Regions from separate parts of the Cutibacterium sp. LaCa_89 genome, predicted to be linked through region 2. Evidence: riboswitches for the same ligand, from Rfam matches in the RefSeq annotation. Region 2 holds a riboswitch; the other holds the start of a gene.
The links. A riboswitch is a leader RNA that binds a small molecule or an ion and turns the genes downstream of it on or off. The one in region 2 is predicted to bind cobalamin.
Positions count from the first base shown of each region.

Region 1: another riboswitch for cobalamin. It lies ahead of ACP8LP_RS02300 (FecCD family ABC transporter permease); the one in region 2 lies ahead of mutA (methylmalonyl-CoA mutase small subunit).

Region 1 is NZ_CP190889.1:512,671-520,162, forward strand. It holds gene ACP8LP_RS02290 (AlbA family DNA-binding domain-containing protein) at 515-937, opposite strand; gene ACP8LP_RS02295 (RNA/DNA-binding domain-containing protein) at 1,361-3,124, shown strand; cobalamin riboswitch at 3,695-3,870, shown strand; gene ACP8LP_RS02300 (FecCD family ABC transporter permease) at 3,959-4,978, shown strand; gene ACP8LP_RS02305 (ABC transporter ATP-binding protein) at 4,975-5,766, shown strand; gene ACP8LP_RS02310 (ABC transporter substrate-binding protein) at 5,768-6,841, shown strand; gene ACP8LP_RS02315 (precorrin-8X methylmutase) at 7,046-7,492, opposite strand, start outside.
Region 2 is NZ_CP190889.1:683,987-691,478, reverse strand. It holds gene scpA (methylmalonyl-CoA mutase) at 1-1,171, opposite strand, end outside; gene mutA (methylmalonyl-CoA mutase small subunit) at 1,168-3,078, opposite strand; cobalamin riboswitch at 3,159-3,410, opposite strand; gene ACP8LP_RS03165 (alpha/beta fold hydrolase) at 3,481-4,443, opposite strand; gene ACP8LP_RS03160 (UDP-phosphate galactose phosphotransferase) at 4,664-5,146, shown strand; partial or broken gene ACP8LP_RS03155 (ISAs1 family transposase) at 5,261-5,911, opposite strand; partial or broken gene ACP8LP_RS03150 (transposase family protein) at 5,985-6,266, opposite strand; gene ACP8LP_RS03145 (tyrosine-protein kinase domain-containing protein) at 6,232-7,492, shown strand, end outside.

The DNA.
Region 1 (7,492 bases), 170 kb from region 2:
ATGTGGCTGGCCCGTACGGTCAGCGATACTCCGTCCCCCGTGGCACCCCCCAATCGTTGGGGGTGAGCCAGCTGCAGGCGCCCCCGTTTCCCGACTGTGTCTGTTCTGGTGCCCAGCTCCACGCCGTTCACATGTGTTCCAGGCCTGGCGGGTGGGTCGCCAGACTGCAACTCACACTGCAAGCGTTGCAGTGTGAGTGAAGGTGTGGATGGTTCAGCATACGGTATGGATTCGGTAGCAGGTCGTCCGGGCACCTTGGCGGCCATCCATGACGACGAGTCTTTCCTTGAGCGGCAACGCCAGAGCGTAACGCACCTGACCAGTTGTCAGTCCCGCGTAGTCTGCAAGTTCGTGGATCGTCAGTGCTCTCCCCTGCGACGAGTGTAGCGAGTACGTGCTCCTCGTTGCGGGTTGGGACCGAAGATCTTTGGGGCCCGGTGAGGGCCTCGCTGTCTTCGCTTCGTAGTCGTCATGTTGACGCCACATGAGCGCCGGGTAGTGCCCCTGCGGATAGTCACCCAGGGCATACAGTCCTGCCAACGCTGGTTCTCCCTGATGCTGTCAGCATGTTCGGCATCCGCAGGATCCGCTCGTCAGTATGGTCGCGCAATCGTCGGTCACTGGTGCGTACTGTCGTCAGATACGACTCCACCAGCTCAGGTTCCAGGTCGTCAACGACACGTCCCCTGGCAGCGGCCAAGTCGTAGTCGATCTGTTCGTCCACATGGAGAACCTCCACCTGTCTGCCGTCAATGGTGAATGTCTGAAAATCCAGATGCGGTGATGCTTGGACGGCATCCCTGGCCTGTGTTGCGATACCCGCCTCCGTTGTTGCGATGTCCTTGACGCCCACCACGTCGAACCGACCGTTTGCTTCGTCCACCCCGAGGATGACTGTGCCGCCATTGGGCATGTTCGCGAATAGCGTCTCCGCCATCTTTGGCACGTTGCCCGATGTTCGTTACTTGCACTGTTGTTTGCAGTGTAAGTGAGAGTGTGCGCGGGCCCGGGTGAGGTGGTGGTCCGGTCTGCCGAGCGGGTCGTGGTCCAGCGACCCCGTGGCAGATGTGCCAGGGATCGTGGGGTTCGCCACCTGGCGTGGCACGAGGTGCCCTGCCGAACCGAAATACCGCACTGAATCATCCGCCGCCCCGCTGTGTTGGCCCATGTTGTCTCAACATGCCAGCCAGTTGTCTCCCCAATCGTGAGGGGACTTCAGATCCATCGAAAATGTGTGCGCACTCCTCGTCGCTGAGCTTGATCATAACTTTTCAGTCATAAAGTTATACTCAATGTCTGGACTGGATGCCTGGTTAAAAGTTTCTGGGCACAAACTTGTAGCTGGAAGTGGACTGCTCACATGGGAACAACTTTCGGGCCAGACCCGATTGCAGTTGAGATCGACGCTGCGCTGGAGCACTTGGACGCAGGGCACCGGGTCCCGGAATGCAAGTATCTTGACTTCAAGGAGGATTCCAGTCGACGAGGCAAGCACGGTGAGTTGCTACTGGGTCGACGTGAGGATGAACGAGCCGCTGAGCAGCTTGCCGGTGAAGCCGCGTGCATGGCCAACACCCCTGAGGGTGGTGCTCTGATCGTCGGAGTCAATGACAAGGATGATGGACCATTGCTCATCGGTACATCCTTGGATACCGAGTGGTTGCGGAGGAAGATCTATGAGCACACCTCTCGCGCGTTGACTGTTGACGTCCGAGAAGTCCACGTTCACGATGCCAGGTTGTTGATCGTCAGATCACCCACCGCGCTGGAACCGATCAAGGTCAAGGGAAAGATCCGCTGGCGGATTGGTGATCATTGCGAGGAGATCGACGCAACGTCATGGCACCACCGCCATCAGTACTCTATCCGCTACGACTGGTCGGCGCAGTTCTCAAACGTGAGCCTGGAGGAAGTGCGACCTGCTGCCCTTGACGCAGCACGCGCCTTCCTCCAAGCCAGCACCGACGAGGCGGCGGTGGAATTGGCCAACTGTACGAGTCGTGAGTTGCTGTCCCGGTTGAACGCCATTGATGGTGAGGGCAAGCTCACCAATGCTGCTGCTCTGGTCTTTGTGGGGCGTCCCGAGCCATGCCTTGACTACATACGTCGTGACATGCCCGGTCAGGACAGCGGTGACCGAGTACGTATTGGTGGGGTATCACTGCTTGAGCAGCTCCAACGGGCGTTCGCCGTCGCGCGGGCGTACAACCCTTTATCGCATGTGTCTTCGGGACTTGTCGAGGGGCAGGTCCGCCAGCTGTCGGAACGTGCCATTCGTGAGGCCATCGTCAATGGGTTGGCTCATCGTGAATGGGGGCTGCCCGATGCAACGCTCATCGAGCACGAAGGAGCCGTCTTGCGAGTTACCAGCCCCGGAGGATTCTTCGGAGGTGTGACGGCTGAGAACATCATCACCCACCCATCGACGTCCAGAAACGTTGCTCTCACTGAGCTCTTGGCATCACTTCGAATTGCAGAACGTGAAGGTATCGGAGTTGACCGTATGGTTGGTGATTTGCTTCGCCGGGGGCTTCGCATGCCGACCATTCGGGAAATTGACGGTCCCTATGTGGTGACGACGCTTTCCGGTGTCGATCCTGACGTGGCATGGACATCGTGGCTCACTGGTATGAATGTTCCCGAGCTCATGCAAAATCTCCGCACTTTGATGGTTATGCGTTTCCTCACTGATCATCTCTGGATCGACGAGGACATTCTTGCTCCCTACCTGCAAGTCCCCGTCGAGGAAGTTCACGAAACTCTTGAGCTTCTACGGCAGACGGAGTGTGATGGCGAACCCTTGCTGAAGCTCATCCGCGGCGTTCCCGACGAAGCCCTCCCCGCGTTTACCCTCTCCAAGAGAGCAAACAAGCAGCTGGACATGGAATATGCGAATCGCGGTTTGAAGCGTTCAGTGCCTAGTAGAGCAGTGACGGCTCGTCAATATGCCCGGCATCGAGGGCGTATCAGTACGACAGAATTGGGCGTCATCCTGGATGTGTGGGCTTCCAACGTCGGACAGGTCCTCAAGGATCTCATGGCTGACGGAGTACTGCAGCCTTCGTCAGAGGCAATGGCAGGTCGCGGATTTCACTACCTGTGGACAGGTGACGAGGCATCCTGACTTTTTCAGTCCTTATGATCCATCTCGCCAAGTTCCTGGTCAGGCAGAGCGTGTTCCGATACACCGGAAAGCTAAGTGCACTTCCCCTTTCGGGGCGGTGGAGCACAACTTTTTGACCGAAAGATTGTACTTGCACCCTCGGATTGGGTGTCTGGGTGCAGTCTTCGAGGCTGCTCCCTGTGGTTCTGGCTGCTGAACCAGTCGAGAAAATTGTGCTTACCCTCGCGCTTGTGCTGTTGAGCAGAATTTTTCAGCCACAAAGTTGTACTCCAGGCATGAAGCGGCGGCGGGAGCACAACTTTTCGCAGTGTGGGGAGCTCTGCGCGGTATGGAGATCCTGTCGGTGGCGGTGTTGTGGTCCGTTCGTCTCTGTGGCAGATGTGTCAGGAGTCGTGGTGTCTGTCACCTGGTGTGGCACGAGGTACCTTGCCGAACTGAATTACCACGTGGGTGCGAAGTACCCCGTCGATTGCGCTCGGTGGGTTCCGAGGCGTGTGCCGCACGCGATCCGGCATGTCTGTGACAAGGGGCTGGCGGACGGCACGTCGCGAAGTGCGTGTCACAGGTGCTAGCCTGTCTCGCATACATGGTGCGGCCCCGATGAGGCCGCAGTGAATCCGGTGAGAATCCTGGACTGTTGCGCAGCGGTGACGGTGACGACGTCGGCAAGACCACTGGGAGTGATCCTGGGAAGGGCCGACCGAGAGTGATCCGAAGTCCGAAGACCCCATGTATGACTTGTGTCGTTCGGGCCTCGCATCAAGGTCCTCGCACCCAGAAGGAACAGCTATGCCTTCCTCGAGACGGTCGGCCGAGCGTGACCGTCGGTTGCCGGTGGCACCCCTGGTGATCATCCTCGTCGTGCTCATCGTCGTCAGCGCCGTCGTCTCGCTGACCATTGGTTCGGAACCATTGCCAATGCGTGGCGTTCTTGACACGGTTGGTGCCAGGATCACTGGTGAGCCGGGCCCCGACCCGACGATCGATGTCATCGTCTGGGACCTGCGTGCCCCCAGGGCACTGCTGGCGATCATCGTCGGAGCCGGACTCGCCCTGGCCGGAAGCGGTATGCAGACCCTGGTGCGCAACCCGCTTGCCGACCCCTACCTGCTGGGTGTCTCGGCCGGTGCGAGTGTGGGGGCCACCGCGGTCATCGCCCTGGGGATGTTTGCCTCCTGGGGCCCTCACCGGCTCACCATCGGAGCCTTGGTGGGGGCATTGGGCGCCGCCGTTCTGGTGTACCTCATCTCCATGGCCCAGGGCGGCATGACGCCGCTGCGGCTGGTGCTCTCGGGCGTCGTGCTCTCTGCGGCATTCTCGGCACTGGCGAGTTTCCTCGTCTTCCGCAGCTCGGACCCGCGCGCGGCGCAGTCGGTGCTGTACTGGATGCTGGGATCGGTGTCCGGTGCCACTTGGGACAGTTTGTGGGTGGCAGCCATCGTCACCGCTCTGTCCGTGGTGCTCATGATCGCCTTCTCGGGTTGGCTCGATGCCCTGGCGGCTGGCACCGACGTCGCTCGATCCCTCGGCATCCCCGACACCAGGGTGCGTAAGGCGTTGTTCGTCGGCAACTCGGTACTCGTCGGGGTGCTCGTGGCGGTCTCGGGCGGCATCGGATTCGTCGGACTCGTCATTCCCCACATGTCACGGCTGCTCGTGGGAGCCAGTCACCGGTCGATGCTGCCCGTCGCCGCCGCCATCGGCAGTCTCTTCCTGCTGTGGGTGGACGTCGGCGCCCGCGTCATCGCGGCACCACAGGAGGTGCCTCTCGGCGTCGTCACCGGGTTCATCGGCGCTCCCATCTTCCTGTACCTCATGGGGCGCAGCCAGTACCGATTCTCGAGTGAGTCATGACACGTCTCGAAGTTTGCAACGTCCAGTGCCGCATCAACGACCGCATCATCGTCGACGACGTCAGTTTCACCGCCGAGCCGGGGGAGCTCACCGCCATCGTCGGCGTCAACGGAGTCGGCAAGTCGACTCTGCTGCGATCCATCGCCGGGGTGCGTCAGTTCAATTCCGGAGACGTCCTGCTCGACGGCACCTCCGTCACCGACTACACCCCCATGAAACGTGCTCGGCTCATGGCCTTCGTCGGGCAGGAGGAGTCGCCATCGCCAGACCTCCTGCTGGGTGAGATGGTTGCGCTGGGACGTACTCCGCATCGCAAGCCGTGGCAGGTGGGGCAGCGTTCCGAGCGAAGGATCATCCGGGATTCCCTGGCCTTGGTCGGACTTGACCACCTCATCGATCGTCGCTGCGACCACCTGTCCGGCGGTGAACGGCGTCGCGCCGTCATCGCCCGTGGCCTGGCCCAGGGTGCAGACCTCATCATGCTCGACGAGCCGACCAATCACCTCGACGTGCGCCACCAACTCATGCTGCTGGACACGCTGCGCGCCAGCGGTCGGACGGTGGTCGCCACCATCCACGATCTGGGCATGGCCGCAGCCCACTTCGACCACGTCGTCGTCCTGGCGGATGGCGGAGTGCTCTCTGCAGGTCCGGCCCGTGAGGCGCTCAGCCCATCGAACGTCGCGACGGCATTCCACGTCGTCGCACACCATGTCACCACCCCCGATGGCAGCCAGGAGCTCGTGTGCACTGCGCCGCTGCCTGAACTCATCAGAGAGGAAAACTGAAATGTCCACCAAATTCCTACCCGTCGTCATGGCCGCCTGTCTGGCCGTGGGACTCACCGCCTGCGGCAGTGGGTCCACTCCCAAGAGCGGCGACTCCGCCAAGGACTCCGGCGAAGTCACCGTGACCAACTGCGGTAAGAAGGTCACCTACCCCAGGAATGCCGAACGCCTCTACGTCAATGACGGCAGCATCATCGCCATGACGCTGAGCGCCGGGGCACGCAAACAGATCGCCGCAGTGAGCTCGATGGGCCGGGACAAGGAGATCCTCACTGCCAAGTACGGAACCGACACCATCAACAGTCTGCACGAGGGCGTCAAGGGTTACATGACGCTCGAGTCGATCATCGCCAACAAGCCCGACGTCGTCGTCGCCGGCTGGGACTACGGATTCTCCGAGGCGAACAATCTCACCCCCGACAATCTGCACGGCAAGGGCATCAACAGCTATCTGCTCACCGAGTCCTGTCGACAGAAGGACGGCCAGAGCGCCCGCGGCGTCATGGATCCTTGGAATGCGGTGCGTACCGACATCACCAATCTCGCCATCCTCACTGGGCACGAGGACACCGGCAAGAAGGCCGTGAAGGACATGGATGATCGTCTTGGTGCCCTTCAGAAGGCTCCGAAGGCCAAGAAGACCCCGACGGTGCTGCTCTTCGACTCCGCCAAGGACACCGTCTTCACCAGCGGAAGGAAGGGCGGCCCACAAGCCATCATCAACGCGGCGGGTGCGCAGAACGGCGCCCATGACGTCAATGACACCTGGGTGCGCATCGGCTGGGAGAAGGTGGCGAAGATGAACCCGGACGCCATCGCCTTCGTCGACTACGACGCTCAGCCTTACAGCGAGAAGATCAAGATCTTGGAATCGAATCCGGCGACCAAGAACCTGGATGCGGTGAAGAAGAAGCGCTACCTCAACCTTCCCTACGCCATGTGGACCTCTGGTCCGCTCAACATCGATGCCGCCGAGCACCTGAGGGTCAGCCTGGAGAAGTGGGGGTTGGAACCCCAGTCGTCGATCAAACCCCAGCTGAAGATTCCGGCCTCCGTGCCCGGGCACGAGGGCTGAGAGGTAGCTGCGCCGCTTCGGTACCCCTTGGCTTCACAGGTGCGGTGTCTGTGACGTTGACGTGGTTGTCGTTGACCATGACGACGGCGAGCAGGGGTGCAGATCTCCGGACAGGCGAGCTACGGAGCCTGGCTGGGATGGTGAGATGCGGCTGCTGGGCGACGCCGGTTTCAGCCCCACTGCGATGCTCTGGTGAGGGGCTTCTCAGCGATGGTTGTTGGTCAGCTCGTCGGTCGATGCAATGGCGTTGACGGCGGCCACTGCGATCGCTGAGCCGCCACGTCGTCCCAACAAGGTGAGGTATTCCAAGTCCAGGGGCGAGTCGACAAGGGCTTGCTTGGACTCGGCTGCACCGACGAACCCGACAGGGATGCCGACGACGGCTGCCGGGCAGGCACCCGTCTCCTCGCACACCTCGAGCACCCGGTACAAGGCGGTGGGGGCGTTGCCGATGGCGACGATGGCCCCGTCGAGCTTGCCCTCCTCGGCCCACAGGTCCACCGCGGCGCAGGTTTTCGTCATGTTCTTGGCCTTGGCGATGTCGGCCAAGCGGGGATCCTTGATGTAACAGATCGTCTCGTTGTCACGGGGCAGACGGGACCGGATGATTCCGGTGGCCGTCATGGAGGAGTCGCACAGGATCGGGGCACC
Region 2 (7,492 bases):
GGATGAACAGCTGGGTGTTTCGAGCGATACGAGCGGAGAAGTCTGTCGGCAGGGCGATGGCCTCGTCGAGGGAGTTGGTGTGCAGGGACTGGGTGTGTCCCTGGGTGGCTCCCATGGCCTCCACACAGGTACGGATGACGTTGTTGTACACGTCCTGAGCGGTCAGCGACCAGCCAGAGGTCTGCGAGTGGGTACGCAGGCTCATGGACTTCGGGTTCTTAGGTCCGAACTGGTTGACGAGCTTGGCCCACAGCATGCGAGCCGCGCGCATCTTGGCGACCTCCATGAAGAAGTTGGTGCCAATGGCCCAGAAGAAGGACAGACGCGGTGCGAACTGGTCGACCTTCAGGCCCACCGACTCGCCAGCGCGGATGTAGTCGACTCCGTCGGCCAGGGTGTAGGCCATCTCGATGTCGGCGGTCGCGCCGGCCTCCTGCATGTGGTAGCCGGAGATGGAGATGGAGTTCCACTTCGGCATGTTCGCGCTGGTGAAGGCAAAGATGTCGGAGATGATCCGCATCGAGGGCAGCGGCGGGTAGATGTACGTGTTACGAACCATGAACTCCTTGAGGATGTCGTTCTGGATCGTTCCGGCGAGCTGCTCGGGCTTGGCACCCTGCTCCTCGGCGGTCACAACGTACAGGGCGAGAATCGGCAACACGGCGCCGTTCATCGTCATGGACACCGACATGCGGTCCAGCGGAATACCCGCGAAGAGCTCACGCATGTCCAGGATGGAGTCCACGGCCACACCGGCCATGCCGACGTCACCGGGAACACGCGGGTTGTCGGAGTCGTAACCACGGTGGGTCGGCAGGTCGAAGGCGACCGACAGACCCTTCTGACCAGCGGCCAGGTTACGGCGGTAGAACGCGTTGGACTCCTTGGCGGTGGAGAATCCGGCGTACTGACGAATCGTCCACGGACGGAAGGCGTACATGGTGGCGTACGGGCCGTGGGTGAAGGGCGGCAGACCGGCGTAGGTGTCCAGCCAGTCCATGTCGGCGTAGACGTCCTCGGAGTACAGGTGACCGACCGGAATCTGCTCCGGAGTGGTCCAGGGCTCCTGCTCACCAGCGGCGGCGGCCAGCTTGGCGAACTGCTCCTGTGCGTCCGCGGGGACCGGAGAGTCTCCGAGGTTGATGGAATCGAAACGAGGCAGGGTGGTCACTTGGCAACTCCCAACGTGTCCAGAGTGGTGGTCAGGACGTCAACGACGTCCATTCCGAGGTAGATGCGCCCGTCGACGACCTTCTCGGCCTCGGCAGCGTCATCACCAAATTCCTTGAAGGCACCCGACAGGTAGACCAGCTTGGCGCCAGCCTCCTTGAGGGCCTTGGCGACCTCGAGGCCCTGGGCCGCGTAGGTCTTGGCGTTCGAACACAGGTCAGCGACCTCGGCACCGGACTCCTTGAAGGCCTTGACGACCTCTTCAGTGGTGCCTCCCTCGCACTCCGGGGTCTCCATGCCGGCGATGTGCCACACCGGGGCGGAGAATCCCTCGCGAGGACCGAAGTCACGACGGGTTCCCAGGCAAGCCAGGAAAACCTTCGGACGCTCGGAGCAGGTGGCGGAACGATCAACGAGGGCCTCGAAGATCTCGGCGTCGCGGCGCCACTCCAGCCCGTTGCGCTCGGCAGTTTCGGGGTACGGCTTGGTCTCGACCGTCTTGGCGTCGAGCAGCGGGAACTCGCTGACGGCCGTGATCGGCTGCTTGCGGGTCGCCAGACGCTTGGCGCGCTCGGCATTCAGCTTGTCGAGCTCGGTGCGGACGTGGTCGCCGGTCAGTGCGGCGGCCATGCCACCGGCAGCCTCGACGGCCTGGAACTCGACCCAAGCGGCTTCTTCCAGCTTCTTAGTCAGAGCCTCAACGTAGAAAGAGCCACCAGCCGGGTCATTGGCGCGACCGATGTTGGACTCCTCGGCGAGGATGATGCCAGTGTTGCGGGCGATACGACGCGAGAAGTCGCTCTTCGGCAGGCCGATGGCGGCATCGAAGGGCAGGGTCGTGACGGCCTCGGCACCACCGACAGCAGCACCGAAGGTCGAGATGGTGCCTCGCAGGATGTTGACGTAGGGATCGTCACGGGTCAGCTCACGCCAGCTGGTGACGGCCTCCTGGCGGGCACCACGCTTGGCGGCCGGCACCTCGAAGACCTCACCGACGCGGTTCCACAGGGTGCGCAGGGCGCGTAGACGGCAGATGGTCAGGAACTGGTCGTGGGTGGCGGACACCCGGAAGTTGATGGCGTCGAACGCCTGCTCGGCGGTCAGTCCCTGCTCCATGAGAGCGCGGACGTACTCGACGCCGGTGGCGATGGCCCAGGCGAGCTCGTGCACGTCGCCGGCACCAGCGTTGTGGTAGATCGTGGCGTCAACGACGAAGGCGCGGGAGTTCTTGTACTTCTCGATCTTCCTGACCCACTCGCCCATGCCGGACAGATCCGGGGTGCCACCGTTGAGGGCGGCGAAACCGATCGGATCCAGACCGAGGTTGAACGACAGTTTGTCGGGCTCGATCTTGGAATCGGCGTAGACCTTGAGGAGGGCCTCGGCGGCAGCCTCCTGGTCGTCGCGGCTGGAGACCTCGACCTTGGCCAGGTCCAGCAGCACGTCCTTGAGATCGCCGGCAATGTCCTCGGGGTTGATGGCGTCGGCACCGACCCGCAGCCACAGGGACGTCACGCCACGCTCGAGGTCAGCGATGACGGCCTTCTTGGTGAACTCGACGTCGGGATCCTCGTGAAGGGCTCGGACGTCCCACGCGTCCATGCTACCGTCACGGATCGTCGTGCCGCGGGTAAAGGGCGGTACGCCCGGAGCGCCGAGCTTCTCGGAGGCATCCTGACGCCGGTACATCGGCTCGATCTGGATGCCGTCGACCGTGGTCGGCTCGAGGCGCTTCATTCCCTGCTCGATGTTGAGTTCCTTGCCCTCGGGGCGACCCCGGTTCAAGACTTTGAGGACCGCGTCCTCCCACTGTTCGTGGGTGACCTTCGGGAAGTCCCCGGCCAGGCTCAACTCCTCGGGCATCCTGTCCTCGACGGGCTTGGATGCGAGGTTGTCAGGATCAGTCATTCGTCAGACTCCTGCTCCGCTGTGGATGGTTGGACGACCTCGGCCGGCCCTCGAGACCTCGGACGCTGTGGCACACGCGGAGTGCACCACACGCTCTGGCAGGTATTCGGACTCATGGGCACCTCGTCTGCCGACGAGTCCTACGTCACCGCTTCCCAGACCGAAGCCCAGTGCTTGATCGACGTCCACCCGGTCCGAGAACCAGATGGGCGACGATGGTGATGTCGTTCCCACTCACCGCTGCGGGGCAGTTCCGGAGTTTCACCGGATTCCCTCTTACCGCCTTGAAACCCCGGATGGGATTCCTCGGCACCAGCACCTACGATACTAGGCTGCGCACAATCGCCTTCACGCAGCGGGGGTGCATGTGCACGATTGTGCGAAACGAACGTGAGCGGCCTTTCACCGTGCTTTCCGAACCTGCAAGGTCCGGGGCCGGGCAGCGACGGCATCAATCCAGTCGCGCAGGTGGGCGTGGACATGTCGACGGTTCACCTCATTGAGGATCTCGTGGCGCGCCCCGGGGTAGAGAACGAGGTCCACCTCACGCGAGCCCGAGTCGCGCAACTGACGCGCGACCTGGCGCACTCCCCTGCCGGAGTCCCCCACCGGGTCCTTGGCGCCCGACATCAGCAGAATGGGCAGTGCCGGTGGAGTCGCTCGGAAGATCTCGGTGGAGTTGGCGAGTTCGATGAGTCGGACGAGTTCGCGGTAGAAGGCTGCGGTGCAGACGAAACCGCACAGCGGGTCGTCGTTGTAGGCGTCCACGACGTGAGCGTCTCGGGACAACCAGTCATAGTCGGTGCGGGCCGGCAGGAAGGCTCGGTTGAAGGACCCAAAGGACAGCGTGTTGAGCAGCGGGCTGCGGGAGTCCTCCCCCACCATGAGCACCTGGGCCTGGGCCAGCCCGGTGGCGACAGTGCTCAACGGCCCCAGGGAGGAGCCGGTGCCGATGATGACCAGGCCGGCCATCTCGCGTCCCCGACGAACGGCCAGGACACGGGCAAGGAACGACCCCATCGAGTGTCCGACGAGGAACCACGGCTTCCCCTCCAGCTTGGCCATGAAGTGGTCAGCGACGGCGGACAGGTCGTCGAGCAGCTGGTGGTAGCCACGATCAGACGTGGTTCCGAGTTCTCCTATGGCAGCAGCACGCGGCCCGTGGCCACGGTGGTCGTTCGCCACGACGAGCCAGCCGTCGGCTGCAAGCACCCGGGCGACCTCGTCATAGCGAGCCGCGTACTCGGCCATACCGTGGCAGAACTGCACCAAGCCCTTGATGGGGCGCCCCGACGCAGCCTCGGGACGCCAGACAAGGACGTCGACGTCGGCTCCGTCATCAGCGGTGATGGTGATGGTGTCCATAGTTCCTCCCAGACAGCTCACCCCGGACAAAACCGTCTCAACCATACCGACGTCTTCATCGCGGCTATCACACAGCCTGGCCGCGAGAGAACGTACCGGAGCGCTCACCCGTCGCCCGGACGAGTCTGACACTGCATTGTGCCTTGCCGTAGAGGCGATCAACCCGCCAAGCATCCGCGATGGTCGCGCCCCGGCAGGGACTGTCACTTTCATGATATGAATGCTTCGGAATGACTTCAGCTTGAGAGTGCTCTCACGTTCGAAAGGCACCGCCATCAGTACCGAAGTTGCCCGCAAGGCCGCCGGACGCCTTCACTGGCCGACGCGCATACGTTTCGGACTTACCCTCTCTGACGCGCTGGCGATAGCCGTAGCGCTCATCACAACGATATATATCCGTTGGCCAAGCCCAGACAGCCAGACGATTGCCGGCACCCGGCACATCACCTATTCGGCATTGGCCGTGGTCTTCGGCCTGGTGCGGCTCCTCATTCTTTCAGCCAACGACAGCCATCGAATCCGGCTGTTGAGTTCGGGATTACAGGAGTATCAGCTCGTGGCGCGGGGGACTCTGTGGGCCTTCGGTTCTCTGGCAATTTTCAGTTATCTGTTCAAGCTGTCGGTCTCCCGATCCTTGTTCCTCGTCCAGGGCCCCGGAAGAGTCGTGCTTTCTTTCTGTAGTGGTGGTGTGGTCAGAGTGTGAGGAGGAGTGTGCAGGTGGCGGGTGGGTCCCAGGCGGCTTGCCGGGTGGCTCTCGCGATGTTCGTGGCCCCGGCTAGGTGGTGGATGCTGATGGCCAGATTCCTGATCGTGGCCATCACGTGGGGGCCGATGCGGTGCGGATCTGGCTACGATCCTCGTCGAGCGTGACGTCTCGGACCCAGTGGAGCCGGTTCTCTACACCCCAGTGGCCGCGGGTCCAGGCCGCGATCCGGGCCGCAGAGCCTTCAGGTAGCGTGACCGAGGTGATGAGGTAGACGATCTCGGTGGTCTTCTTCCCGGCCCGGGTGGCCACCCAGCGCCGGTGGACGATCTGCGCGGCGCCGGGGAATCCCAGGCCGGTGGGGGCCTGGAGGACTTTCAGGGTGCGCCGGGTGAGGCGGCCATGGGCCTTCTCCACGTCGACGTGGCCGGCGGGGACCTTCTTCTACGGCTGACCGGCCAGGTTCTTGTGCAGGGTGGGCTGGTTGGATTTGACGGTGAACACGTAGTCGACACCGGCGGCGAGGATCGCGGTAGCACTAACGGTCTGGGTATGGAGGGCGTCGGCGGTGATGACTGCACCGGCCGCGCGCTCGCCCAGCGCCTTGATCACGGCGGGCAGCGCCGGTATCTCGGTGGACTTGGCCTCGACCTCCGGTGGGGCCATCACCGTCCCCGACATGTGGTCGAGGCCGGCGACCAGGTGGCGGGCCCGCTCGGTGGCCGAGCGGGAGCCCGGTAGCGTTTTCCCGTCTACGGCGATCACGTGGCGCGCCGGCGAGGGTGGTGCGGGTCCAGGCGTACAGACACAGGTGCCCGTCCAGGGCGGCGGTGATGCGGGCGACGAGTTTCCGCAGGGTGGATTCGCCGGGGGCCGATCTCAGCGCGAATTCGTTCAGGTTCTTGTCGGTGAGTCTGGCTGCCCACTCGCCGGTGGCGGTGAAGCCCCGGCAGCCGGCCATCGCCGCCGAGACCGCGACCAGAAGCACCCCCGGCACGGGGTAACGCTTGCCTCGGGCCTGGCGGGGGTCGGGGACCCTGGACAGATGATCGGCCAGTCGGGCATCAGGTAGGGGCGTGTCAGGAATGATCCTGGGCGGCGTGGTGGGGGAAGATGGCATCGCGGGCGGGGTCCTCGGGATCGGTAGATTGCATGGCTACTTCCATCCCATCCGGGACGGCCTCGCCCACCCATCTAACACGCTGGACCCGACTCAACCCCTAGTCACAGCACACTCCTACCGACTTTTCCGGGACCCTGCCACCACCATAGCCAGAAATATCGCTAATTCCGTCATCTCCGAATCATCCAAGCAGGTGAAAAGCCTCGAGGGAAAGAACTCTCCAGTACAGGTGGTCATGATGACCCCTGCTGATCTTTCCCAGGCGAAGAAGGCACCCTCGCCAGCGAAGTACATTATCGCGGGCCTCTTGGCAGGAATCATCCTGGGTTACGCCATAGCTCTCATCCGACACCTCGCTGATCGCCGCATTCACACCACAGACGACATTACTGACCGTATCGAAAAACCCATTCTCGCTACTATCCCCACGTCGTCGACCATCGAAACCCTTTCGACTGACTTGACCGATGATTTCAAGGCTGCTGAGGCCATCCGGAAGCTTCGCACGAATCTTCGCTATGCCATGATTGACAGCACGTCGAAAGTCATTCTTGTTACGTCGTCAGTAATGGGTGAGGGAAAGTCATCAGTGGCGGGGAATCTAGCCAAGGTGATGGCCCTCGCAGGAGACGACGTCATCCTCATCGATGCTGATCTACGACGGCCAAAGGCGCAGAAAAACTTCGATCTTGACGACGGTCTGGGGCTTCCAGAAGTCCTCATCGGAGCGGCGCCTCTGGACCAGGCACTGCGAACTACACCGACAACTGGTCTGAGTGTTTTGCCCTGTACTGACACTCCTCCGAACCCCTCCGAACTGCTGGGTTCGGAGCACATGTCCGAACTGCTGTCGTTCTTGGCACAAGACCACGTCGTCATCGTGGATGCCCCGCCAGTGCTGCCCGTCACTGACTCCGTGATTCTCTCCCGGTTGGCAGACACCATCATCGTTGTGGCCCAGGTCGGACACACGACCGTCGACCAGGTTAAAAGCGCAGTTTCCTCCATCGAGAACGCAGGAGGCATGGTCTCGGGCATCGTCCTGAACCGTGCCGACTCCTCAAAACTGTCACATCTGCGATACGGCGAATCGGCGTACGGCTACGGATACACGAAATACGACAGCGACTACTCGTCATCACCCGCCACAGCTTCACAGCCGACACCCCAGAAACAGGAGACGTCAGGGAGTAAGAGCATTCCTCGACGGGCAACCTCCAAAC